Regions from separate parts of the Streptomyces sp. NPDC046900 genome, predicted to be linked through region 4. Evidence: riboswitches for the same ligand, from Rfam matches in the RefSeq annotation. Region 4 holds a riboswitch; each other region holds the start of a gene.
What was found. Region 4 has a riboswitch for cyclic di-AMP ahead of ABZ904_RS16870 (transglycosylase SLT domain-containing protein). Riboswitches for the same ligand answer to the same signal wherever they lie in the genome.

Region 1 (6,136 bases), on a different contig from region 4:
GGCGGCGATCTGATCCTCCGTCGGGGGGTCGGTGACGGCGCCGTCCCGCACGAGGTGACGCTCCGTCATCCGCACGCAGCCGATGTCGACGGACCGCGCGGCACGCGCATGCTCCTCGCCGACGACGAACTCCGTGGAACCGCCGCCGATGTCCACCACCAGGAAGGGCTTGGCCAGGTCCTCACGTCCCACGAGTTCCTTGGTCGCGCCGGTGAAGGAGAAGTCCGCCTCCTGGTCGCCGGAGATCACCTCGGGCTCGACACCGAGGATCCCCAGCACGCCCTGGACGAACTCGTCCCGGTTCTCGGCGTCCCGGGAAGCGGACGTGGCCACGAAACGGACGCGCTCGGCGCCGTACTCCTTGATGACCTCGGCGTACTCCCGGCAGGCGGCGAACGTGCGCTCGAGGGCCTCGGGTGCGAGCCGTCCGGTCCGGTCCACGCCCTGCCCGAGCCGGACGATGGTCATCCGCCGGTCCAGTTCGCGGAGTTCGCCGGTGGCCGGGTCCGCGTCCGCGACCAGGAGCCGGATGGAGTTCGTACCGCAGTCGACGGCGGCGACGCGTGTCACTTCTCGTCCTCCTCATCTTCGACGGGCTTGGCGGCGAACCAGCCGGTGCCCGACGTCTCCACGTCCCCCTCGTCATCGGACGGCGCGTCCGCCGGCGTCACGCACGAGCCCTTGCGCCACCACTCGGGCAGCATCGCGATCGCCTCGTCGCCCAGCGGATTGACGCCCGGTCCCGCGACCAGGGAGTGCGCCACGAGCACGTGCAGGCACTTCACCCGGTCCGGCATGCCGCCGGCGCTCGGGAAGCCCTCCAGGACCTCGATGGCGTCACGGCGGGCGATGTAGTCCTCGTGTGCGGCGCGGTACGCGGCGGCCAGTTCGGGATCGGTGGCCAGGCGCTCCGTCATCTCCTTCATGACGCCGTTCGCCTCCAGCGTGCCGATCGCGGAGGCGGCGCGCGGGCACGTCAGGTAGTACGTCGTCGGGAAGGGTGTGCCGTCGGGGAGGCGCGGCGCCGTCTCCACGACGTCGGGCTGTCCGCACGGGCACCGGTGCGCGATCGCGCGCAGCCCGCGTGGGGAGCGCCCGAGCTGCTGCTTGATGGCCTCGACGTCCGCGTCCGTGGGCTCGGTGCGCGGGGTGGGCGGCGGGGGCATGTCCATGGCTGTCTTTCAGACTGTCTTTCTCATCGGTGCGCTGGTTCGTCCGGTCACTGGGTCAACGGGCGCAGCGGCTCTCGGGTTCATGGTCGGCTCGTCGGTCGCGGTCGCTCTCCGGCGCGGGTCGGGACGGCGCTTCACTTGTCCATCGGTTCACGACGGTGCATCGGTTCGCGTCCGCTCTGCCGTCCAGGATGCCAAGTCGAGGAGGGTGGCTCAGCCGTGCAGGGCGCATCGGCGGTTCTCCCGCCGGAGGGTTCGGCGCGGCGCCGCCGTTCACGGCTTGTCGGCCTTGTCGACCCCGTCCCAGATGTTCACGTACCAGGGGCGCGCCGCCATCGCACGGTCCGCGCGTGCCCGCTTGGCGGCGTCCGGGTCGATCACGATGTAACCGGTCTCCCCGGGCATCACATAGTGCAGCCGCAGCCGGATCTGCTGCTCCGCGTAGGCGTCGTCCTGCCAGCGGGCCTTGAGGTCGCGCAGCTGCTCGACCCGCTCCCGGGCCTGCGCCTGCTGCCGCTCCAGGTCGGCGATCTCGGCGCGCTGGGAGACGTACTGCCTTATCGGGTAGGCCAGCGCCAGGACCAGTGAGCACAGTACGAGGGCGAGCAACGCGGCCCGGCCGGTGAGCCGGGAGCGCCGCGCCTGCCGCTTGGTCTGGGAGCGGTAGACCCGGGCCGCCGTCTGCTCCCCGAGCAGCCGCAGCCTGGTCGCGGTGGAGAACCGGTCGCCGTCCTTCCCGGCCATGTCTCCCGCCTCCCCTTCATACGTGCGTACGTCCCCGCACACGGTACGGGACCGGGTACGGGGACGTACGGACGACCGGCTAAGGCGTTGTCAGCGCACTCAGCCCTTGAAGCGCGGGAAGGCGCTGCGGCCGGCGTACACCGCGGCGTCGTCCAGGATCTCCTCGATGCGCAGCAGCTGGTTGTACTTGGCGACGCGCTCGGAGCGGGCCGGGGCGCCGGTCTTGATCTGGCCGCAGTTGGTGGCGACGGCCAGGTCGGCGATGGTGACGTCCTCGGTCTCGCCGGAGCGGTGCGACATCATGCACTTGAAGCCGCTGCGCTGGGCCAGCTCGACGGCGTCCAGGGTCTCGGTCAGCGAGCCGATCTGGTTCACCTTCACGAGCAGGGCGTTGGCGGTGCCCTCCTCGATGCCGCGGGCGAGGCGTTCGGGGTTGGTGACGAACAGGTCGTCGCCGACCAGCTGGACCTTGTCGCCGAGCTTGTCGGTGATGACCTTCCAGCCGGCCCAGTCGTCCTCGAACAGCGGGTCCTCGATGGAGACGAGCGGGTAGGCCGCGACGAGCTCCTCGTAGTACTCCGTCATCTCGGCGGCGGAGCGCTCCTTGCCCTCGAAGAGGTACTTGCCGTCCTTGTAGAACTCGGAGGCGGCGACGTCGAGAGCCAGGGCGATCTGCTCGCCGGGGACGTACCCGGCCTGCTTGACGGCCTCGAGGATGAGGTCGAGGGCCTCGCGGTTGGAGCCGAGGTTCGGGGCGAAGCCGCCCTCGTCACCGAGACCGGTGGACAGGCCCTTGGTCTTCAGCACCTTCTTGAGGGTGTGGTAGACCTCGGCACCCCAGCGCAGGGCCTCCGAGAAGGACTCCGCGCCGATCGGGGCGATCATGAACTCCTGGATGTCCACGTTGGAGTCGGCGTGCGAGCCGCCGTTCAGGATGTTCATCATCGGCACCGGCAGCAGGTGCGCGTTCGGGCCGCCCAGGTAGCGGAAGAGCGGGAGGTCGCTCGCCTCGGAGGCGGCGTGGGCGACGGCGAGGGAGACGCCGAGGATGGCGTTGGCGCCGAGCGAGCCCTTGTTGTCGGTGGCGTCCAGGTCGAACATCGCCTGGTCGATCAGGCGCTGCTCGGTGGCGTCGTAGCCGACGAGCTCCGGGCCGATCTGCTCGATGACGGCGAGGACGGCCTTCTCGACGCCCTTGCCCTGGTAGCGGTTGGGGTCACCGTCGCGGAGCTCGATGGCCTCGAAGGCGCCGGTGGAGGCGCCGGACGGGACGGCGGCACGACCCGTGCTGCCGTCGTCGAGGCCAACCTCGACCTCGACCGTGGGGTTGCCGCGGGAGTCCAGGATTTCCCGGGCTACGACGACGTCGATGGACGGCACGAGCATCTCCTTCATGGATGTGACGCTGAGAGTGCGGGGCACCTTGCGACTAGAGCCTATCCGTCCCGGGTGGGCGGCCAGCCGACCGACCGTCCAGGACAGGGTGACGGTACACATTGTTCCTACTCGGAACAAAGAAGGAGAGGAAAGCCCGGTGAAAATCGCACGGCGCGCAGGCAAAAAGGCCCCGCTCCGGTGCGTACGGGGGAACACGCACCGGAGCGGGGAGCCCGTGGGGACGGGGGTGGATCTCACGTGACCCCCACGATGGAGGTCACGTCTGGGGGGACCCTGTGAGCCGGCTGCCCGGCAGCTGTCACTTCAGGTGCAGCTGCTGACCCGGGTAGATGAGGTCGGCGTCCTTGACGATGTCCTTGTTCAGCTGGAACAGCTTCTTCCAGCCGCCCTGGACGTGGTGCTTCGCGGCGATCAAGCTGAGGCTGTCACCCTTGACGACCTTGTACTCGCCGTCGCCCTTCTTGACCTTCTGGCCGGTCGGGGTGGTGACCGTCTTCTGGGGAGCCGGGCGCTGCGCGGAGCGGTTGGCCGTCTGCTCGCCGGTCGAGCGAGTGGTCGGGGTGCTCTTCGCGGACTTGTTCGTGGAGGCCGCGGCGCCGTTGTAGGGGGCGCTCGACAGGCCCTTGCCGCACACCGGCCAGGCGCCCTTGCCCTGGCCTGCGAGGACCTTCTCGGCGACGGCGATCTGCTGAGCCTTGCCGGCCAGGTCCGCACGCGCGGCGTAGGCGGTGCCACCGTAGGCGGCCCAGGTGGAGTTCGTGAACTGCAGGCCACCGTAGAAACCGTTGCCGGTGTTGATGGCCCAGTTGCCGCCGGACTCGCACTGGGCGACGGCGTCCCACTCGGCCGAGGTGGCGGCCGAGGCGTTGCCGGCCGCGAGCAGCGGAGCGGCTATGGCGGCGCCGGTGACACCGGCGAGCGTGACGGCGCGAGTGGCCTTGGACGGGCGGCGGTGCTTGCCCTTGCCGGAACACAGCATGGTTCGATCCCCTCACCGACGCCTGCGAGGTGAGCTGTCGGGTTCGGGCCGGTTGAGTTGCCCGGCCGCGCACGACGTGGTGCGCGGCTTCACCCCGAGCCGTCCCGGTCAATGTCCGGGCGCGGCGCTTACCTTGGGTCCCCCGCTCCTGCCTACGGCGCTTGACGCGTCGACTGTTCCCACACGGCCGCTGGCAGGATTCGGCGTTGCGACCGTGGGGGCCCGCTGTGGCGAGCGGACACGACCGTAAGCAGTCGATCCGCGGAATTTCAAAGACGATCAGGGCTTATGAGACTCATATCTCACTCTCGCCAAACCAGACATTCGCCACGAACCAGGGCATGAAGTCCCCTGGAACGGCAAGGCAGTTCACTGCTGCCCGGCGTCGGGCTCGGTACCGATCTCAAGGTTCTGACCGGGGAGAATGAGGTCCGGGTCGGCGCCGACCGTCTTCTTGTTCGCGTCGTACAACGTGGCCCATCCGCCCTTCAGGTCAAGAGAGTCGGCGATGGCCGTCAGATTGTCCCCGGGCCGGACGGTGTACGAGTCGTCGGCGGCGTCGCGCCCGGCGCTGGAGCCGCGCGAAGCATGCCGGGCGGCCGAGTCGCCCGCACGGTCACCCGCCGCACTCTCGTCGGCGCTGCTCCCGCGATGACGACCGGCCCTCGAAGAGGTGTCGCTCTGCCCGGACTTGTCCGACTCGTCGCTCTTCGTCGGTTCAGTGGACGCGTCGCCGTCACCCTGAGACCCCGCCGATCGGGAAGCACCCTTGAAGGACTCCTCACTCCCTCCGGAGGAAGGTGACGAAGAGGAGGAGGCGGACGAAGAAGGCGATGAGTGCCCCGAAGTGGTCGATCCGGACGACTCGGACAGTCCGGAGTCCATGCCGTAGCCGGAGGAGGAGCCGCCGTCGGAGGATTCGCCCGCGAGGCCGGTGTCGACGTGCGCGGAGGCCGAGTCCTCACTCAGGCCGGCGACCAGACCGCAGGCGGACCAGGCGGAGACGCCCTGGTCGTCGAGGATCCTCTCGGCGACGGCGATCTGCTGGGAGCGGCTCGCCTGGTCGGCCCTGGGGGCGTAGTCGAGGCCGCCGTACTCGTCCCAGTCCTGCTGCGTCAACTGGAGCCCGCCGTAGCGGCCGTTGCCGGTGTCCGCGCTCCAGGAGCCTCCGCTCGCGCACTCCGCGACCCGGTCCCAGGTGGTACCGGAGGCCGCGCTCGCACCGGTGGCGCCCAGCAGTGGAATCACGATCGCTGAACCGGTCACCCCTGCCGCGACAAGGAGAGCCGGAGCCTGGCGGGGGCGACGGTGACGGCCGTTCCCGGAGAGCATGCGCTTGCCTTTCACACGACAGCAGGGACCGGCGCGACGGTTGAGGCGAATCGTCGCGCTGCTGCGTGAAGGTAGCGCCAGGCGATCACTTGTCACAAGTTAATGCAGCGCAGATCACGTGAAGATCACAGAGTTGAGCACGTGTCACCTTTCCCCGACCGCCCGCGGGACCGCCGCGTCATCCCCCGGAATCGGCGCCGGACCGCTGCCGCACGTCACGATCCGTCGCGAACTTTACCGGCAAAGTACGCAATCCCCGCATGATGAGCCCGCCGCGCCAGCGCAAGTCGACCGGGTCCGCCCCGAGTTCCAGGTCGGGCAGCCGGGTGAGGAGCGTGGCGAGAGCGGTCTGCCCCTCGAGGCGGGCGAGGGGGGCGCCGAGGCAGTAGTGGATGCCGTGGCCGTATCCCAGATGCTGGTTGTCGCGGCGGGAGAGGTCGAGCACATCGGGATCGGCGAACCGCTCCGGGTCCCGGTCGGCGGCCGCCAGCACGACGAGCACCGGATCGCC
Region 2 (6,136 bases), on a different contig from region 4:
CTCGAGGGCGGCCGGCAGGCGGACCCGACCCAGCAGTGGGAGTGGGGCACGCAGTCCTACGACACGGGTGCCTACGACGCCACGCAGTGGAACTCGGGCGCCACCACCGAGCACGAGGCGCACTACCAGCAGACCGAGGCGGCGGCCGCGACGGCCACCTTCGAGCACGCGGTCCCGGAGTCCTTCGACCAGGCCGACGCGTTCGACCATGCCGAGCAGTTCGACCAGGCCGACGCGTTCGACCACGCCGAGCAGTTCGACCAGCAGGCCACCGCGACCTTCGAAGCGGCGGAGTCCTTCGACGACTTCCCGTACGAGGACACAACCGCCGACGACGAGGGACCGGCGGACGACGCAGCCGATGACGCCCCGTTGCTCGAAGAGCAGGAGGAGTTCGCGCCGGTCCCGGCACCGCGTGCCGCCTCCCGCGGCGCGAACCGGTCCCGGCGCCGTCCCCCCGCGAGGCGTTCCGCACTGCTGACGGTCGCCGTACCGTCGGTGTGCGTGATGGGAGTCGCCGGGATCGCCGCGGCGTCCGTCGGCACCGGCGGAGAGGACACCGGCACGACGAGCGCCTCCGCCGCCACTCCGGTGAAACCGTCCGCCGCCAACATCAAACTGGACTCGCAGCTCCAGAGCCTCTCCGCGGGCGCGAACGACTTCGCCGACCGGGCGAGCCGCACGCAGGAGCGCATCGACCTCAAGGCCCAGCAGGCGGCCGAGCTGAAGAAGGCGGCGGCGGAGGCGGCACTCAAGGAGCGGCTGCGTCCGAAGTTCGTCCTGCCGGTCCTGCAGAAGGGGCTCAGCGCCTACTTCGGGCAGGCGGGTATCAACTGGATGTCCGTGCACACCGGTATCGACTTCCCGGTCTCGTACGGCACGACGGTGATGGCCGCGACCGACGGCACGGTCCGCACGCAGTGGAACAGCGCGTACGGCAACATGATGATCGTGACCGCGAAGGACGGTACGGAGACGTGGTACTGCCACCTCTCCAGCTACCGGGTCGCGAGCGGGACGACAGTGAAGGCCGGCGATCCGATCGCATACTCCGGCAACTCGGGCAACTCCACCGGACCACACCTGCACTTCGAGGTGCGGCCGGGCGGGGGCGCCGCGGTAGACCCGCTGCCGTGGCTGCGCAGCCACGGGCTGGACCCGACCTGACCCGCCCCCCGCCGGGCCCCCGCCGTTCGGCGAGGGCTCCCTCTTCGGACCCGCGGACTAGAGCTTCTCCACCGGCGCATACCGCAGCAGCAGCCGCTTCGGCTTGGTCTCCCCGAAGTCGATCGTCGCCTCCGCGTTGGCGCCCGTGCCCTTCACCCCGACGACTGTGCCCAGGCCGAACTGGTCGTGGGTGACACGGTCTCCCACCGCCAGGGAGACGACCGGCCTCTCCGTCGCACCGCCCCGCCTGGTGGCGAACCCGGACGCGCCTGCGGCCGAGGACCGCGACCGGGAGGACGACAGCGAGGCCGCCACACCCGAGAGCGGGCCCGTCGGCACGGAGGCGGAGATGGCACCCTTCCGCTTCCAGTCCACGTGCTGGTCCGGGATCTCCTCCAGGAAGCGCGAGGGCGGGTTGTACGAGGGCTGGCCCCAGGCGCTGCGCATCGCCGACCGCGTGAGGTACAGCCGTTCCCGGGCACGGGTGATGCCGACGTACGCCAGGCGCCGCTCCTCCTCCAGCTCCTTGGTCTGGCCGAGCGCGCGCATGTGCGGGAAGACGCCGTCCTCCATGCCGGTCAGGAAGACCACGGGGAACTCGAGGCCCTTCGCGGTGTGCAGGGTCATCAGCGTGATGACACCGCCGCCCTCTTCCTCGTCGGGGATCTGGTCGGAGTCGGCGACCAGGGCGACCTGCTCCAGGAAGTCGGCCAGCGTGCCGCCCGGTGCGGCGGCTCCGGCGGCGCCCTCGCCGCGCTCCTGCTCGAACTCCAGGGCCACGGCGGCGAGTTCCTGGAGGTTCTCGATGCGGGTCTCGTCCTGCGGGTCCGTCGAGGCCTGCAACTCCGCCAGATAGCCGGTGCGTTCGAGGACGGCTTCCAGGACGGTGGCCGGTCCCGCGCCGGACTCCACGATCGTCCGCAGGTCCTCCATCAGCGCGTTGAACCGCTTGACCGCGTTGGTCGAGCGGGCCGCCATGCCGTACGCCTCGTCCACGCGACGCAGCGCCTGCGGGAAGCTGATCTTCTCCCTCTGGGCCAGGGCGTCGATCATCGCCTCGGCACGGTCGCCGATCCCCCGCTTCGGCACGTTCAGGATCCGCCGCAGCGGCACGGAGTCCTCCGGGTTCGCCAGCACCCGCAGATACGCCAGGACGTCCCGGACCTCCTTGCGCTCGTAGAAGCGGACGCCGCCGACGACCTTGTAGGGCAGGCCGACGCGGATGAAGATCTCTTCGAAGACACGGGACTGGGCGTTCGTGCGGTAGAAGACGGCGACGTCGCCCGCCTTCGCCTCGCCCGTGTCGGTGAGGCGGTCTATCTCCTCGGCGACGAACTGGGCCTCGTCGTGCTCGGTGTCGGCGACGTAGCCGGTGATCCGCGCGCCCGCGCCCGCGTTGGTCCACAGGTTCTTCGGGCGGCGGGACTCGTTGCGCTCGATGACCGCGTTGGCGGCGCTCAGGATCGTCTGCGTGGAGCGGTAGTTCTGCTCCAGCAGGATCGTGGTGGCGTCCGGGTAGTCCTCCTCGAACTGGAGGATGTTGCGGATGGTCGCGCCGCGGAAGGCGTAGATCGACTGGTCGGCGTCACCGACGACGCACAGTTCGGCCGGCTGCAACTCGTCCTCGCCGGGCGGTACGTCCACGGGGTGCTCACGGGTGCCGACGAGCTCCCGGACGAGGGCGTACTGGGCGTGGTTGGTGTCCTGGTACTCGTCCACGAGGACGTGGCGGAAGCGGCGGCGGTAGTGCTCGGCGACGTCCGGGAAGGCGCGCAGCAGGTTCACCGTCGTCATGATCAGGTCGTCGAAGTCGAGCGCGTTCGCCTCGCGGAGCCTGGACTGGTAGAGCGCGTACGCCTGGGCGAGGGTCTTCTCGAATCCGTCGGCGGCCTGCGCGGCGAAGTCCTCTTCGTCGATCAACTCGTTCTTCAGGTTGGAGATCTTGGCGCTGAAGGACTTCGGCGGGTACCGCTTGGGGTCGAGGTCCAGATCGCGGCAGACGAGCGCCATCAGCCGCTTGCTGTCGGCCGCGTCGTAGATCGAGAAGGAGGATGTGAAGCCGAGTTTCTTGCTCTCCCGGCGCAGGATGCGGACGCACGCGCTGTGGAAGGTCATCACCCACATCGCGTTCGCGCGCGGGCCGACGAGGTGCTCGACGCGCTCCTTCATCTCGCCCGCGGCCTTGTTGGTGAAGGTGATCGCGAGGATCTGCCCGGGGTGGACGCCGCGCTCGGCCAGCAGATGGGCGATGCGGTGCGTCAGCACACGGGTCTTGCCCGAGCCGGCGCCGGCCACGATGAGCAGGGGGGAGCCGGCGTGCACAACGGCCGCGCGCTGGTTCTCGTTGAGCCCCTGGAGCAGTGCCTGGGGGTCGATGACCGGGCGGGGCGCGCCGTCCCTGTAGTACGCCTCACGGTCCGGGGGTACGTCGAAACGCCCGCCGAACAGATCGTCCGGAACCGGTTCCGGAGCGTGATCGTCCTCGGGTGGCGGGGGCTGCTCCTCAGCGGCCGGGGTGGCCTTGAGGTCCGCCAGGAAGCTGTCGTCAAAGAGGCTGCTCATCGCTCTCCGAGTCTAGGCCGCCCGACCGACAACCGACCGCCGCCCGGGAAACACACCGGCCCGCCTGGGCTCCCCGACGGATGATCTTCCGAATTCGGCCACAAGGACTCCGTCACCTTCCGGGATCGATCGGTCACCAGCGGAAACGGATCGCATGGGGCGGACATGCCTGCCCAGGGCCCCGCTCGAGCCCGTGCGGACAGGAAGACGACACCCCTCCGGCAGCCGCGTCAGGAACGAGTCAACTCATCACAGACCTGCCCATATTGACCACGGGCCGACGGATTCATGAGCCAGGTCACGAAAATGTATCGGGCATATCGAACATCAACCTTCACACGGACCACATCAGTTGGCTACCGTTCCCGGCGGGCCGTACGACCCCCACCGGCGAAGGTCGCCGGGTCGCGCGGCTTCCGCCGAGTCCGGTGCGCCCTCGCGGCAGCCGGAGCCGGGGACCCACCCGATCCCGGGGTGAATCGGCCGACCGCCTTTCGGGGCAAGGCCGTAGGGCACGCCTTCCGAACCACCCGCCCGAACCCGACAGCTAACTCGGTAGGCGGAGTACGGAAGGAGTCGCCTCCCATGGCGCCGCACCGCAAGGCCCGCCCCTCAGGCACGCGCATCGCAGGCATACGGACCCCCGCCCTCGCGACGGCGGCCCTCACCTCCGTGGCCCTGCTCTCCCAGACGGCCAACGCCGCGCCCTCCACCGACGGCAAGCCGAGCATCGAAGAGGTCGAGAAAAAGGTCGACGACCTCTACCGCCAGGCCGAGTCGGCGACCGAGAAGTACAACGCCGCCAAGGAGAAGACGGCCGGCCAACGCAAGCGCGTCGACACGCTCCTGGACGACGTCGCCAGACGCACACAGAGCCTCAACGAGGCGCGGGACAAGCTGGGTTCGTTCGCCGCCGCGCAGTACCGCACGGGGGCGGCGGCCCCCGACACGGCCACGCTCCTGCTCGCCGACTCGCCCCAGGACTACTTCGACCAGACCCAGTTGATGGGCCGGCTCACCAGTCGCCAGAAGCAGGCGGTCGACGAGTACACCACCGACCAGGCCGCGACGATGGACAAGCGGCGCGAGGCCACCCAGAGCCTGCAGACGCTCACGGAGTCGCAGCAGACCCTCAGGTCGAGCAAGACGACCATCCAGACGAAGCTCGCCGCCGCACGGAACCTGCTCTCGGATCTGACCGCCGAGGAGAAGGCGCGACTCGCCGCGATCGAGCAGAAGAAGCAGGAAGAGGCTCAGCGCCAGGCGGAAGAGCTGGCACGGCAGCAGGCGGCACAGCGAGAGGCCGCGCAGCGTCAGGCGGCTCAGCAGAAGGCGCAGTCGAGCACGCCGAGTACTACGACCGGTTCGACGGACACGTCCGCCACGGGCTCCTCGAACGCGACGAAGGCTGACCAGGTCCTGGCGTTCGCCCGGGCCCAGATCGGCAAGCCCTATGTGTGGGGCGCCACCGGACCGGACTCGTACGACTGCTCGGGGCTGACCCAGGCCGCTTGGAAGGCCGCCGGGGTGTCGCTCCCACGCACCACGTACGACCAGGTGAACGCCGGCACGACGGTCTCGCTCACCGACGCCCAGCCCGGTGACCTGATCTTCTTCTACGACGACATCAGCCACGTCGGCATCTACATCGGCAACGGCATGATGATCCACGCCCCGAAGCCCGGCGCGTACGTCCGCGAGGAGTCGGTCTACTACGGCGGCGCTTCGATCATCCACAGCGTGGTGCGGCCCGGCTGAGGCCGGTTTCCCTTTCCGGTACGGGGCACGCGCGCGTGGGGTTGTTTTCGGCCCTCCCGCGCGCGTGCCCCGTACGCATCGCGCGTGTGCGTCCCTAGCATCAGGCGCATGTCAGGCACCTCCGAGCTCCGCACCTGGTGGACACAGCGTCCGCCCGCCACCGGGGCCGCCGTGATGGCGACCGGCATCCTGTCGGTCGGGCTGCATCTGACCGGGTACGGGGTCCTCTCCCGTATCGCCCTCGCCTTGACGGCCGCCGCCTGGCTGGGGCTCGTCGTCGACGTCGGCGTACGGGTGCTGTGGGAGCGCGACCGGTGGGCTCAGCAGGCTCTCACGGCGGCCGCGCTCGCCTCTGTGGCGGCGACCGCCACGCTGGGCACGGGAGTGTCCATGCAGGGCGGGCGGCCGCTCGCCGAGGCACTTCTCGCGCTGGCCTTCGTGCTGTGGGTGGGCCTGCTCCTCCCGGTCGCACTGCGCTGGGAGCGGCCTATGCCCGGGGCCGTGTTCCTCGGGTGCGTGGCCACGCAGGGGGTCGCCGTGCTCGCGGCGCTGCTCGGGGCGACGGTGGGGACGGCATGGCTCGTGCACACGGCGCTGGTGCTCTTCTGGCTCGGGCTGGTGTTCTACCTGATCGGGCTGCGGTGCTTCG
Region 3 (4,651 bases), on a different contig from region 4:
CGACGACACCTCGGCCAATGACGTGATGGCGCAGTTCATGCATCTCGAGTACCTGGATCCGGACCGGGACATCTCGCTGTACATCAACTCCCCCGGCGGATCGTTCAGCGCGATGACGGCCGTCTACGACACGATCCAGTACGTCGGCTGCGATGTGGAGACGATCTGTCTCGGCCAGGCGGCGTCCGCCGCGGCCGTTCTGCTCGCCGCGGGCACGCCGGGCAAGCGGTTCGCGCTGCCGGGCGCACGCGTACTGATCCACCAGCCGTCCCTGCCGGAGCCCATCCAGGGACAGGCCACCGATCTGGCCATCCAGGCCGAGGAGCTCATCCGCACGCGCAGGCGGCTGGAGGAGATGCTCGCGCGGCACACCGGGCAGAGTCCCGAGCGGATCGCAGCCGACATCGAGCGGGACAAGATCCTCGACGCCCCGGCTGCGGTGGAGTACGGGCTGGTCGATCGCATCATCCCGAGCCGCAAGGCGTCGCGCACCGCGCCCGGCGCGAGGTGAGCCGTCGATGCTGCCGCCCGAACTGCCTCCGCTGCCCCCGCTGACCCGTGCGGAAGCCGAACTGATCGACCGTTACCTCGACGTGGTCGACCTCGTCGGCCGCATCAACCCCGCGCACTCCGGGGACACCTACGGCTCACTGCGCGCCGCCCAGGCCCTGGTCGGCAAAGCGGTGGCCCTGCGCGAGGCCCTGGCGCTGATGCACCAGCGCGGGGAGAGCGAACTGCACGGCCGCACGCTCGCCCGGGCGCTGCGCGTCCTGGACGGCGAACGCCGCGCGGCCCGTGTCACGGTGCCTCCCGGACCGGACGACTGAGCTGATGGATCGGTGCGGATGCGGGGCCGGCCTGAGCGACGGCTCCGCCGTCCTCCACCGCCGCGCGGGACGGCTGGCTGACGGGTAGTGACTGGTGCGCGGGGGCGGGGCAGTTGACTGGACGGTCGCCGCGCACCGCGCATCGGGCGGCGACCCCTACCCCTTTACCGCGGCTCAAACGCGCCGAACGGGTTACCCACACTCGGAGTAGACGTCCATGATCCCAAGGGCCCGCGAGGCATGCGCAACGCGCTTGCCCTTGGGCCAGGATGAGGTGTTCCACCGCAGGTCCGGGCCTCGTCCCACCCCTCAACGCGGCCCGAACAAAGGGCTGTCCAGCCGAACGGGTGAGTGGTGAGTAATGCCACAAACCACCGGTTCCATTGTGTTTTTTGGACACTCGTGAGTGAAGATCCCTTGCTGACGACAAGCCCCCGCCACCACGGCGGGGCGGTCCGGGCGGACGCCGAATCCTGCCGCCGCCCGGATGACGGGTCGACAGAAATGGATCGGCAGGAGTGGAGGACCCAGCAAGGCGGGCCGCCGGAGAGATCCGGGCGGTCCTTGGGGTGAAGCCGCGTGAGCGGCCGGGCTACTTCGCCAGCCCGAATCCGACAGGACATCCTTCACAGGCGGCTGACGAAGGGTTGCGCATGACTGCGCTCAATCGTGTCCCGTCGCTGCTGACCCGGGCCGGCACGGCCTCGGCTCTCACTCTCGCCGCCGTCGGCGGCAGCATCGTGGCCCCCGGCCTCGCAACCGACGCCGCCGCCGCGGCTCCGGCTACCAAGGCGCTGCAGATCGCGGCGTCCAAGAAGGGATCGCCGTACCAGTACGGTGCCACCGGCCCGCGCCGCTTCGACTGCTCGGGGCTCACGGTGTACGCGTTCAACAAGGCCGGCAAGAAGCTGCCCCGCACCGCCGCGGCACAGTACAACAAGACGCGCCACATCTCCGCGTCGCACCGCAGGGCGGGAGACCTGGTGTTCTTCCACTGGGGCCGCAGCGTCTACCACGTCGGCATCTACGCCGGGAAGGGAAGGATCTGGCACTCCCCGAGGACCGGGGACGTAGTGAGGCTCCAGAAGATCTGGACGAAGAGCGTGTGGTACGGACGGGTCAGCTGATTCGACCTGCGGGGTGGCGGCACGGCGCGCCGCCACCCCGCCGGGGCGTGCGCCGGGTCGAATCGGTTACTTGTTCACCATGGCCGACCCACTACCTCACCAGGATCGGAACGAGACACCCCTGGAGCGCGCCGACCGCAACTTCTCCGAGTTGCTTCAGGAGCTGCGGGTCACCCAGACCGGGGTGCAGATCCTCTTCGCGTTCCTGCTGACCCTCGCCTTCACCTCGCGCTTCCCGTCCCTCGACACGGTCCAGCGCATCACGTACGTCACCACCCTCCTGCTGGCCGTGTTGGCCGCAGCCCTGTTCACCTCGCCCGCGGCGCTGCACCGCACCCTCTTCCAGCAGCGTGTGAAGCCCTCCGTGGTGCGGATCTCGTCCCGCCTCGCCGCGCTCGGGCTTGTGGTCCTGACGCTGGCGTTCACCGGGTCGGTGCTGCTGGTGGTGGACGTGGCCATGGGTCGCATCGCCGGTATCGCCGCCAGTGCGAGCACCTTCCTGGTCTACGTCGGCCTGTGGCGTGTCATGCCGCGGATGGTCCAGCGCACGATCACCGATCACCGGACGACGGACCAGGCGGACGGCCGGGACACCCCCGGGCCCTCTCGCTGACGTGCGGCCGCCGGTCCCGCCCGGGGCGACGAGACGACACGGCGCCGAGTGCGCCGGCCGGGTCTCAGGGGCCCTGCTGGCCGCCCGCCGCGACCGGCTCCACGGGTGCGGCCCACGGCAGTTCGATCGCGACCGTCTTGCCGCCCTCGCGGGTGGGCCGCACGCTCAGCTTGCCGCCGTACTCCGCGGCGAGCCAGCGGATGATCACCATTCCGCGGCCGTTGTCCTGTTGCACGGCCGCGGGCAGGCGTTTGGGGAAACGCGGGTGGCTGTCGGTGACGGCGATGCGCAATAACTCGTCCCGGTCGAGGACGACGTCCACCGTGAACGTGGGTGACTGCCCCAGGGTGTGCTGGACGGCGTTCGTGGCGAGTTCGGACACGATCAGCCGTACGGTGTCGGCGACTTCGGCGTCGCCCGGCAGTCCCCATTCGATGAGAATGTCGGAGACATATTTCCGGGCGGCGGAGACCGAGGCGGGATCGCTCGGCAGAGTGACGGATGCTTCCTGATGATCTGCCATGGCGACGTCGTCCCTTTCCCACGGGACCGGAGTCCGACACGAGGGGTTGGTTCGAGTAACGGTTCCGGACTTGGTGCTGCTCGCCAGCCTGCCATCACCTGGCCCCTGTCGGGTGCGATCCCCCGAGATATGCATATATCTGTCGCCCAAAGCGGTGAACTCTCCGACGACCGACCGTATTTGGGCGACCCCGGGGCTCATCCTCTACCGTCGCCGTGAAAACCGCGCGCCATGCGGAGGGAGTCGGCCATGCAGTACGGACCAGCGGTGCGCCGCCGCAAACTCGGCGCCGAATTGCGCGACCTGCGCGCCCGGACGAGGCTCACGAGCGGTGAGGCAGCCGCCCTGGTCGGCTGGCACCAGTCCAAGGTGAGCCGGATCGAGACGGGTGCCAGCGGGGTCAAACCGGCCGACGTGGGCCGGCTGCTGGACGCGTACGGTGTCGAGGAGCCCGAGCTGCGGGAGCTGCTGCTCATGCTCGCGGGCTCGGAGGACGGCGGCGGGCGGCAGAACTGGTGGAACGCCTACCGCGGGGTGTTGCCGCCGACCTACCGCGATTTCATCAGCCTGGAGTCACAGGCGAGCGGGATACGCACGCTGGAGACCTCCGTGGTGCCGGGGCTGCTCCAGACGCCCGAGTACGCCCGGGCCGTGACCTGGGCCGCCGTCGGCGGCCTGGAGGACGACAAGCTGGACGCCCTGGTGGAGGTGCGGCTGGCCCGGCAGGACGTGCTGCGCGCCGATCCGCCGCTGAGCCTGTGGGCGGTTCTGGACGAGGCGGTGCTGCACCGGGAGGTCGGGGGTCCGAAGGTCATGGCGCGCCAGCTGCAACGGCTCCTGGACGCGGCCAGACTGCCCCAGGTCCGGCTCCAGGTCCTGCCGTTCGCCGCCGGGGCGCATATCGGCGTTACCGGACCTTTCGTTATCTTCTCATTTCCGAGCAGATCTGATCTGGATGTAGTTGTTCTCGACCACTTGACGAGTAGCCTCTACCTGGAGCGGAAAGAAGACCTCCAGGCCTACAGCGAGGCCTTCAACTCCCTTCGGATCCACGCCCTTTCCCCCGAGGACACGTTGGATTACATCGCCGCGTTGGCCGGCGACGCATAAGGAGTCACCATGTCAGCACTGCCTCGACACATCCCTTCCAGCACCTTGCTGCACGGAGTGCGGTGGCTGCGCAGCAGTCGCAGCACGGGAATGAACAACTGCGTCGAGACCGCTCTGCCCGGCCCCGGACGCTGGTCCGGCCTGGTGGCCGTGCGCGACTCGAAGAACGTGAGCGGACCCGCCCTGGTCTTCGGCCCCGACGCCTGGAAGGAGTTCCTGACCGAACTGAGGTGATCACGTTCCTGCGACTCGGTAGCAAATCGGCCAATTTCGAACCGCTTTCCGAGTCACTTCCGTAGCAATTCCTCCCCCACTCTCTTCGTACGAGCTCGTAGGCATCACCCGTACGGCGCGCGAGGCACGGCCGTTTCGCCGACTCACGGTCGCGTTTCGCCGATCACCCCCACGGCGTGCTCGATCTGACCGTCGGTGAGGTCGGCACGAGCGGTCA
Region 4 (6,136 bases):
GGCACCCGCGTGTATCCCGACGGCCTCGAAGTGAGCGAGGACGCGCTGGAGGCGTACACCATCGAGGACTCGGGTCCGTTGACCGCCCGCATCCGCTGCGACTGGTCGGTCCGGCTGCACCGCCCGGAGTCGGGCTGGGACGCGAGGGTGGAGACGCACGCGGAGCTCACCTGCACCGAGACGGACTTCGTCACCTCTCACGAGGTCGTCTGCAAGGACGGCTATGAGGTGGTGTTCCACCGCACATGGGAGAAACGGATCCCCCGCGGAACGGGATAGAGGCGAGGCATCCGATCGCCACCCCAAGCCCTTATAGGGCAATATGCCCGATTAGCCGGAATGCCGGACGGGGGAGGTGTGCGCATCCGCCTGTCCGAATTGCCGTATTAGCCCCTTAGTTGCCGATCGGGTCTCACGCAAGGGCGAAGTGAATTGGGTCACGCACCCACCGGAGGGGGGCTTTCGGGCGGGTCACCCAATCACCCTTTGCATATGCCAAGTTGAGCATCTCTCGGCAAAGAGGATCACACCCCTTATTCCCCAATGTCAGGGTCAATCGGGCCGGAGCATGACTTCCAGGCTTGTTCCCGACATGTGCTCTCGCATACCTTCCCTTCGACCCGAGCGGGCCGCCGAATCCTGCCGCCGCTCGAGAAGCCATCGACCCACCACGGCAGGAGCGGGGGACCCAGGTAAGTCGCCGAGCCGGACAGCGTGCCGGAACGGCTTGGGGTGAAGCCGTGCCTCGACACCGAGGACACGGCCGGGCACCTCCCCGCCCGAACCCGACAGCTCACCTCGCAGGCGCCGGAGAGGAATGCCACATGTCCGCTTTCGCCCTGCCCGCACGTCGCCAGGACCGCAACTCCAAGGCCACCCGCATCCGCCGCGCACTCACCGCCGCGGGGACCGGAGCCGTGGTTCTCGCCCTGCCGATCATGGGTGCGACCTGCGCCTCGGCCGCCACGCCGGCCGCTCCGACGAAGGCCGCCAGCGTGACGTCCCGCGCCGGTAGCCTCGACGGCTGGATCCGCCAGTCGCTCGCGATCATGGCCCAGAAGGGAATCCCCGGCTCGTACAACGGCATCTACCGCAACGTGATGCGCGAGTCCTCGGGCAACCCGAAGGCCATCAACCTCTGGGACTCCAACGCCCGCAAGGGCATCCCGTCCAAGGGGCTCCTCCAGATCATCGACCCGACCTTCCGGACGTACCACGTGTCGGGCACGCCCTTCGACCCCTACGACCCGGTCGCGAACATCACGGCCGCGTGCAACTACGCCGCCCACCGGTACGGCTCGATCGACAACGTCAACAGCGCCTACTGAGGTCCGCGGGCCGCCAACCCCTGACCGGCAGCCGCCTGCCGGGGGATGGCGGCCGGGAACAGTCGCTCGAGGACGACGGCGATGCCGTCGTCCTCGTTCGACGTGGTGATCTCGTCGGCGACCGCCTTGAGTTCCGGGTGGGCGTTGGCCATGGCGACGCCGTGCGCCGCCCAGTCGAACATGGGGATGTCGTTGGGCATGTCCCCGAACGCGATGGTCCCCGACGGGCTCAGGCCCAGGAAACCGGCGGCCAGCGCGAGCCCCGTCGCCTTGGTGACGCCGCACGGCTGGAGCTCGACGGTGCCGGGTCCCGACATGGTGACCGTCGCCAGAGAACCGACCACGCCACGGGCCACCGTCGCCAACTCGTCGTCGGACAGGGTGTGGTGGCGCAGCAGCACCTTGCTGATGGGCTCGCACCACAGGTCGTCGCGCCGCTCCACCCGCACCGCGGGCAGCGTGGGATGCGGCATTTGGTAGCCGGGCTCGATGAGCGTGAGCCCGTGCACTCCGTCCTGGTCCACGGCCGCGTACACCTGCCCCACCTCGGCCTCGATCTTGCCGAGCGCGGTTTCGGCCAACTCCCGGTCCAGGGTGACGGAGAAAAGCAGCCGCTGAGCGCCGGCGTCGTACACCTGCGCGCCCTGTCCGCACACCGCAAGCCCCCTGCCGCCGAGGTCGTCGAGCAGCGGTCGCACCCTCGGCGCCGGGCGGCCCGTCACCACCAGGTGCTGTGCACCGGCCGCGGTGGCCCGTTCCAGCGCGGCCCTTGACCGGTCGGAGAGCGTGTCGTCACCACGCAGCAGCGTTCCGTCCAGGTCAGTGGCGATGAGTGAGTAAGCGAGGGGTGCGGCCATGATCAGAGAATACGGATGGAAACACCTCAGCGTTCGGGCGGTTACCGGACGGCATCCGATATCCCACGCAGCCCGGCACGCACGGGTATCCTCCCTCGCGTCGCGGCCCCCGGGAACGGCGACCGGCAGCTCGACTCCCCCTTCCCCACGCGCCGTTGAGCCCTTCCCTATGAGCCCCGGTACGTCGCGGTCCGCGTCGAACGGCACATTGCCGGCGCTGTCGACCACGAGGCCCCCATGGACCGGACCCACTTCGTCTGTGTCCCTGAAGGACGCCAAGCCGGAATTGATTGCTCCGACAAGACCTATTCGGACATAGCGAACACTTCGACACTGCCCAGACAGGCGACTCCCCCGTAACGTGTGCGGCGACCACATGGAACACATTTCCCATGCCCGGCACACCAGAAGTGCACGAAAGCGAGGCAGCATCAGATGCCCCCCTTCGACCTCCCCGAGGGCGACCCCTTCGGCCCGCACAATCTGCCCTACGGCGTGTTCTCGCCCATCGGCTCCGACGATCGGAGCGTCGGCGTCCGCCTGGGCGACCACGTACTGGACGCGGGCGCCGCGGCGCTGGCGCTCGGCTCCCCTTACGCCGCCCTGCTGGCGCGGCCGTCGCTCGGCCCGCTGCTGGCGGCGGGGCGCACCGCCTGGTCGGACGTCCGCCGGGCGCTGACGGCGTGGGTGACGGTGCCCGCGCACCGGGAGACCGTCGAACCCCTTCTGCGCCCGCTCTCCGAGGTCACCCTGCACCTGCCCTTCGAGGTGGCGGACTACGTCGACTTCTACGCCTCCGAGAACCACGCCCGCAATGTCGGCCGGATCTTCCGCCCCGACGCGCCCGACTCGCTGCCCCCCAACTGGAAGCACCTGCCCATCGGTTACCACGGCCGGTCGGGCACGGTGGTGGTGTCGGGCACCGATGTCGTCCGTCCGCAGGGCCAGCGCAAGGCGCCCCCGGACCCGGTGCCGGTCTTCGGGCCCTCCGTCCGCCTGGACATCGAGGCCGAGGTGGGATTCGTGGTGGGCGTGCCGTCGCAGATGGGCCGGCCGGTCCCGCTGTCCGGCTTCCGCGACCATGTGTTCGGTCTCTGCCTCCTCAACGACTGGTCGGCGCGGGACATCCAGTCCTGGGAGTACGTGCCGCTCGGACCGTTCCTCGGCAAGTCGTTCGCCACCTCCGTCTCGGCGTGGATCACCCCGCTGGACGCGCTGGAGCAGGCCCGGGTGGCGCCGCCGGAGCGCACGCACACCCTGTTGCCGTACCTGGACGACTCACAGGACGAACCGGCGGGCTACGACCTGCACATCTCCGTGGCGGTCAACGGCCATGTGATCTCCGAACCGCCGTTCTCGACCATGTACTGGACGGCGGCGCAGCAGTTGGCGCACATGACGGTGAACGGCGCGTCGCTGCGGACGGGTGACCTGTACGGGTCGGGCACCGTGAGTGGCACGGCCGAGGGCGAGCGCGGCTCACTCCTGGAGCTGACCTGGAACGGGCGGGACCCGCTCGAACTCCCGGACGGCAAGCGGACGTTCCTGGAGGACGGGGACGTGGTGACGATGACGGCGTGGGCACCGGGGCCGGACGGGACACGGGTGGGCCTCGGAGAGGTGTCAGGCCGGGTGGTAGCGAGCAGCTGAGTCGGCGGCATCCCGGAGAGCGGGCAGGAGACGCTGCTGGGGGGCCGCGGTGCGGGCGCTGTGGCCGCCCGTCGCCGAAGGACGCCCCCCGGCAGCACCTATGCCCAGTCCTCCGGTTCGGGCTCGTCCTCGGGCTCCGGCCACTCCGGGTCGGGGCCCTGGCCGGACACCGGCCCAGCGTCCGCGGAATCCTCCTCCGTCGGCCCGTCGAGGGCGGCCAGGACCCCGAGCACCCCCTCCCCGTACGTCGCGAGTTTCTTCTCGCCCACTCCGCCGATCGCGCCGAGCTCCGCCACCGTCTTCGGCCGGGCCGTCGCGATCTCGCGGAGCGTCGCGTCGTGGAAGATCACATAGGCCGGGACGCCCTGTTCCCTCGCCCGGGACGCACGCCAGGAGCGCAGGGCCTCGAAGACCGGCAGCAGCTCGGCCGGAAGCTCCGCCGCCACCTTCGGGGCACGCTCACCCTTCGGGGCCCCGGACCGGGTGACCGTGGGTTTGGGCGGCTCCTTGCGCAGGGGCACCTCACGCTCCCGCCGCAGCACCGCACCGCTGGCCTCGGTCAGCACCAGCGTCCCGTACTCGCCCTCGACCGCCAGCAGGCTCTGCGCCAGCAATTGCCGTATGACGCCGCGCCATTCGCCCTCGGACAGCTCCTCGCCGATGCCGAACACGGACAGCTGGTCGTGGTCGAACTGGATCACCTTGGCCGTGCGCCGCCCCAGCAGAATGTCGACGATCTGCACGGCGCCGAACTTCTGCCGCCGCTCCCGGTCCAGCCTCCACACCGTGGACAGCACCTTCTGGGCCGCGATGGTGCCGTCCCAGGTGTCCGGCGGCACCAGGCAGGTGTCGCAGTTGCCGCAGCCGCCGGTCCCGGGGTCCTGGCCGAAGTAGGCCAGCAGCTGACCGCGACGGCACCGGGCGGTCTCGCACAGCGCCAGCATCGCGTCCAGGTGCGCCTGGGCCCGGCGGCGGAACTCCTCGTCGGACTCCCCGGACTGGATGAGCTTGCGCTGCTGTATGACGTCGTTCAGCCCGTACGCCATCCAGGCCGTGGACGGCAACCCGTCGCGGCCCGCGCGGCCGGTCTCCTGGTAGTAGCCCTCGACCGACTTCGGCAGGTCCAGATGCGCGACGAACCGTACGTCCGGCTTGTCGATGCCCATCCCGAACGCGATGGTGGCGACGACGACCAGTCCGTCCTCGCGCAGGAACCGGGACTGGTGCGCGGCGCGTGTGCCCGCGTCCAGGCCCGCGTGGTACGGCACCGCCTCGATGCCGTTGCGGGTCAGGAACTCGGCCGTCTTCTCCACCGAGTTCCGCGAGAGGCAGTAGACGATGCCCGCGTCGCCTGCGTGCTCCTCGCGCAGGAATGTGAGCAGCTGCTTCTTGGGGTCGGCCTTCGGGACGATCCGGTACTGGATGTTGGGCCGGTCGAAGCTCGACGCGAAGTGACGGGCGCTCGGCATGCCGAGCCGCTGGGTGATCTCCTGGTGCGTGGCCTGCGTCGCCGTCGCCGTCAGCGCGATCCGGGGGACCTCCGGCCAGCGCTCGCCGAGCAGGGACAGCGCCAGATAGTCGGGCCGGAAGTCATGGCCCCACTGGGACACGCAGTGCGCCTCGTCGATGGCGAACACCGAGATCTTGCCGCGCGAGAGCAGGTCGAGGGTGGCGTCCAGGCGCAGCCGCTCGGGGGCCAGATAGAGCAGGTCCAGCTCGCCGGCCAGGAACTCCGCCTCCACCATGCGCCGCTCTTCGAAGTCCTGCGTGGAATTGACGAACCCCGCGCGCACGCCGAGCGCGCGCAGCGCGTCCACCTGGTCCTGCATCAGCGCGATCAGGGGCGAGACGACCACGCCCGTACCGGGTCTGACCAGGGCCGGGATCTGGTAGCAGAGCGACTTGCCGGCGCCGGTGGGCATGAGCACCACGGCGTCGTCACCGGCCACCACATGCTCGATGATCGCTTCCTGCTCGCCGCGGAAGGTCTCGTAGCCGAAGACCCGGTTCAGCGCGGCCAGCGCCTCGCTGCCACCGCCCGGCGCCGGCCGCACGCCTGCCTCGGTCATCACACCCGTCCCGTCCATCGCCCGTCCCCCGTACGTCGTCCTTCGACCACGACGTCCACGATAGGGGGCGCCGCCGACAGGTCCGGAGTTGTCCACAGGCTCCCATGTCCACCCCAGGTCGAGGACCCGGTAGTCGTGACGCGTCGCGCGCCGAACCGGTGAGCCGCACGCACGACGGCCCGGCACCCCCCGAGCGGGCACCGGGCCGTCGCCCTGCGGGCGCTGTGCGTCA

Region 1: it holds a riboswitch for cyclic di-AMP, as region 4 does, so the genes downstream of both, ABZ904_RS26800 (transglycosylase family protein) here and ABZ904_RS16870 (transglycosylase SLT domain-containing protein) in region 4, are expected to answer to the same signal.
Region 2: it holds a riboswitch for cyclic di-AMP, as region 4 does, so the genes downstream of both, ABZ904_RS36350 (NlpC/P60 family protein) here and ABZ904_RS16870 (transglycosylase SLT domain-containing protein) in region 4, are expected to answer to the same signal.
Region 3: it holds a riboswitch for cyclic di-AMP, as region 4 does, so the genes downstream of both, ABZ904_RS11660 (C40 family peptidase) here and ABZ904_RS16870 (transglycosylase SLT domain-containing protein) in region 4, are expected to answer to the same signal.

What each region holds. Positions count from the first base shown of each region.
Region 1 is NZ_JBEYXD010000031.1:2,344-8,479, forward strand. Features, by position in the region: gene ABZ904_RS26780 (Ppx/GppA phosphatase family protein) at 1-570, opposite strand, end outside; gene ABZ904_RS26785 (DUF501 domain-containing protein) at 567-1,172, opposite strand; gene ABZ904_RS26790 (septum formation initiator family protein) at 1,446-1,916, opposite strand; gene eno (phosphopyruvate hydratase) at 2,016-3,302, opposite strand; gene ABZ904_RS26800 (transglycosylase family protein) at 3,613-4,293, opposite strand; cyclic di-AMP (ydaO/yuaA leader) riboswitch at 4,298-4,463, opposite strand; gene ABZ904_RS26805 (transglycosylase family protein) at 4,663-5,625, opposite strand; gene ABZ904_RS26810 (cytochrome P450) at 5,804-6,136, opposite strand, start outside.
Region 2 is NZ_JBEYXD010000059.1:24,468-30,603, forward strand. Features, by position in the region: gene ABZ904_RS36340 (M23 family metallopeptidase) at 1-1,167, shown strand, start outside; gene pcrA (DNA helicase PcrA) at 1,225-3,729, opposite strand; cyclic di-AMP (ydaO/yuaA leader) riboswitch at 4,137-4,306, shown strand; gene ABZ904_RS36350 (NlpC/P60 family protein) at 4,315-5,487, shown strand; gene ABZ904_RS36355 (tellurite resistance/C4-dicarboxylate transporter family protein) at 5,596-6,136, shown strand, end outside.
Region 3 is NZ_JBEYXD010000008.1:225,067-229,717, forward strand. Features, by position in the region: gene ABZ904_RS11650 (ATP-dependent Clp protease proteolytic subunit) at 1-511, shown strand, start outside; gene ABZ904_RS11655 (hypothetical protein) at 519-827, shown strand; cyclic di-AMP (ydaO/yuaA leader) riboswitch at 1,282-1,477, shown strand; gene ABZ904_RS11660 (C40 family peptidase) at 1,481-1,954, shown strand; gene ABZ904_RS11665 (DUF6328 family protein) at 2,034-2,567, shown strand; gene ABZ904_RS11670 (ATP-binding protein) at 2,632-3,090, opposite strand; gene ABZ904_RS11675 (helix-turn-helix transcriptional regulator) at 3,340-4,200, shown strand; gene ABZ904_RS11680 (DUF397 domain-containing protein) at 4,210-4,434, shown strand; partial or broken gene ABZ904_RS11685 (aminotransferase class I/II-fold pyridoxal phosphate-dependent enzyme) at 4,578-4,651, opposite strand, start outside.
Region 4 is NZ_JBEYXD010000014.1:106,723-112,858, reverse strand. Features, by position in the region: partial or broken gene ABZ904_RS16875 (CocE/NonD family hydrolase) at 1-279, shown strand, start outside; cyclic di-AMP (ydaO/yuaA leader) riboswitch at 652-820, shown strand; gene ABZ904_RS16870 (transglycosylase SLT domain-containing protein) at 825-1,328, shown strand; gene ABZ904_RS16865 (HAD family hydrolase) at 1,322-2,185, opposite strand; gene fahA (fumarylacetoacetase) at 2,621-3,835, shown strand; gene recQ (DNA helicase RecQ) at 3,934-5,904, opposite strand; gene nuoN (NADH-quinone oxidoreductase subunit NuoN) at 6,134-6,136, opposite strand, start outside.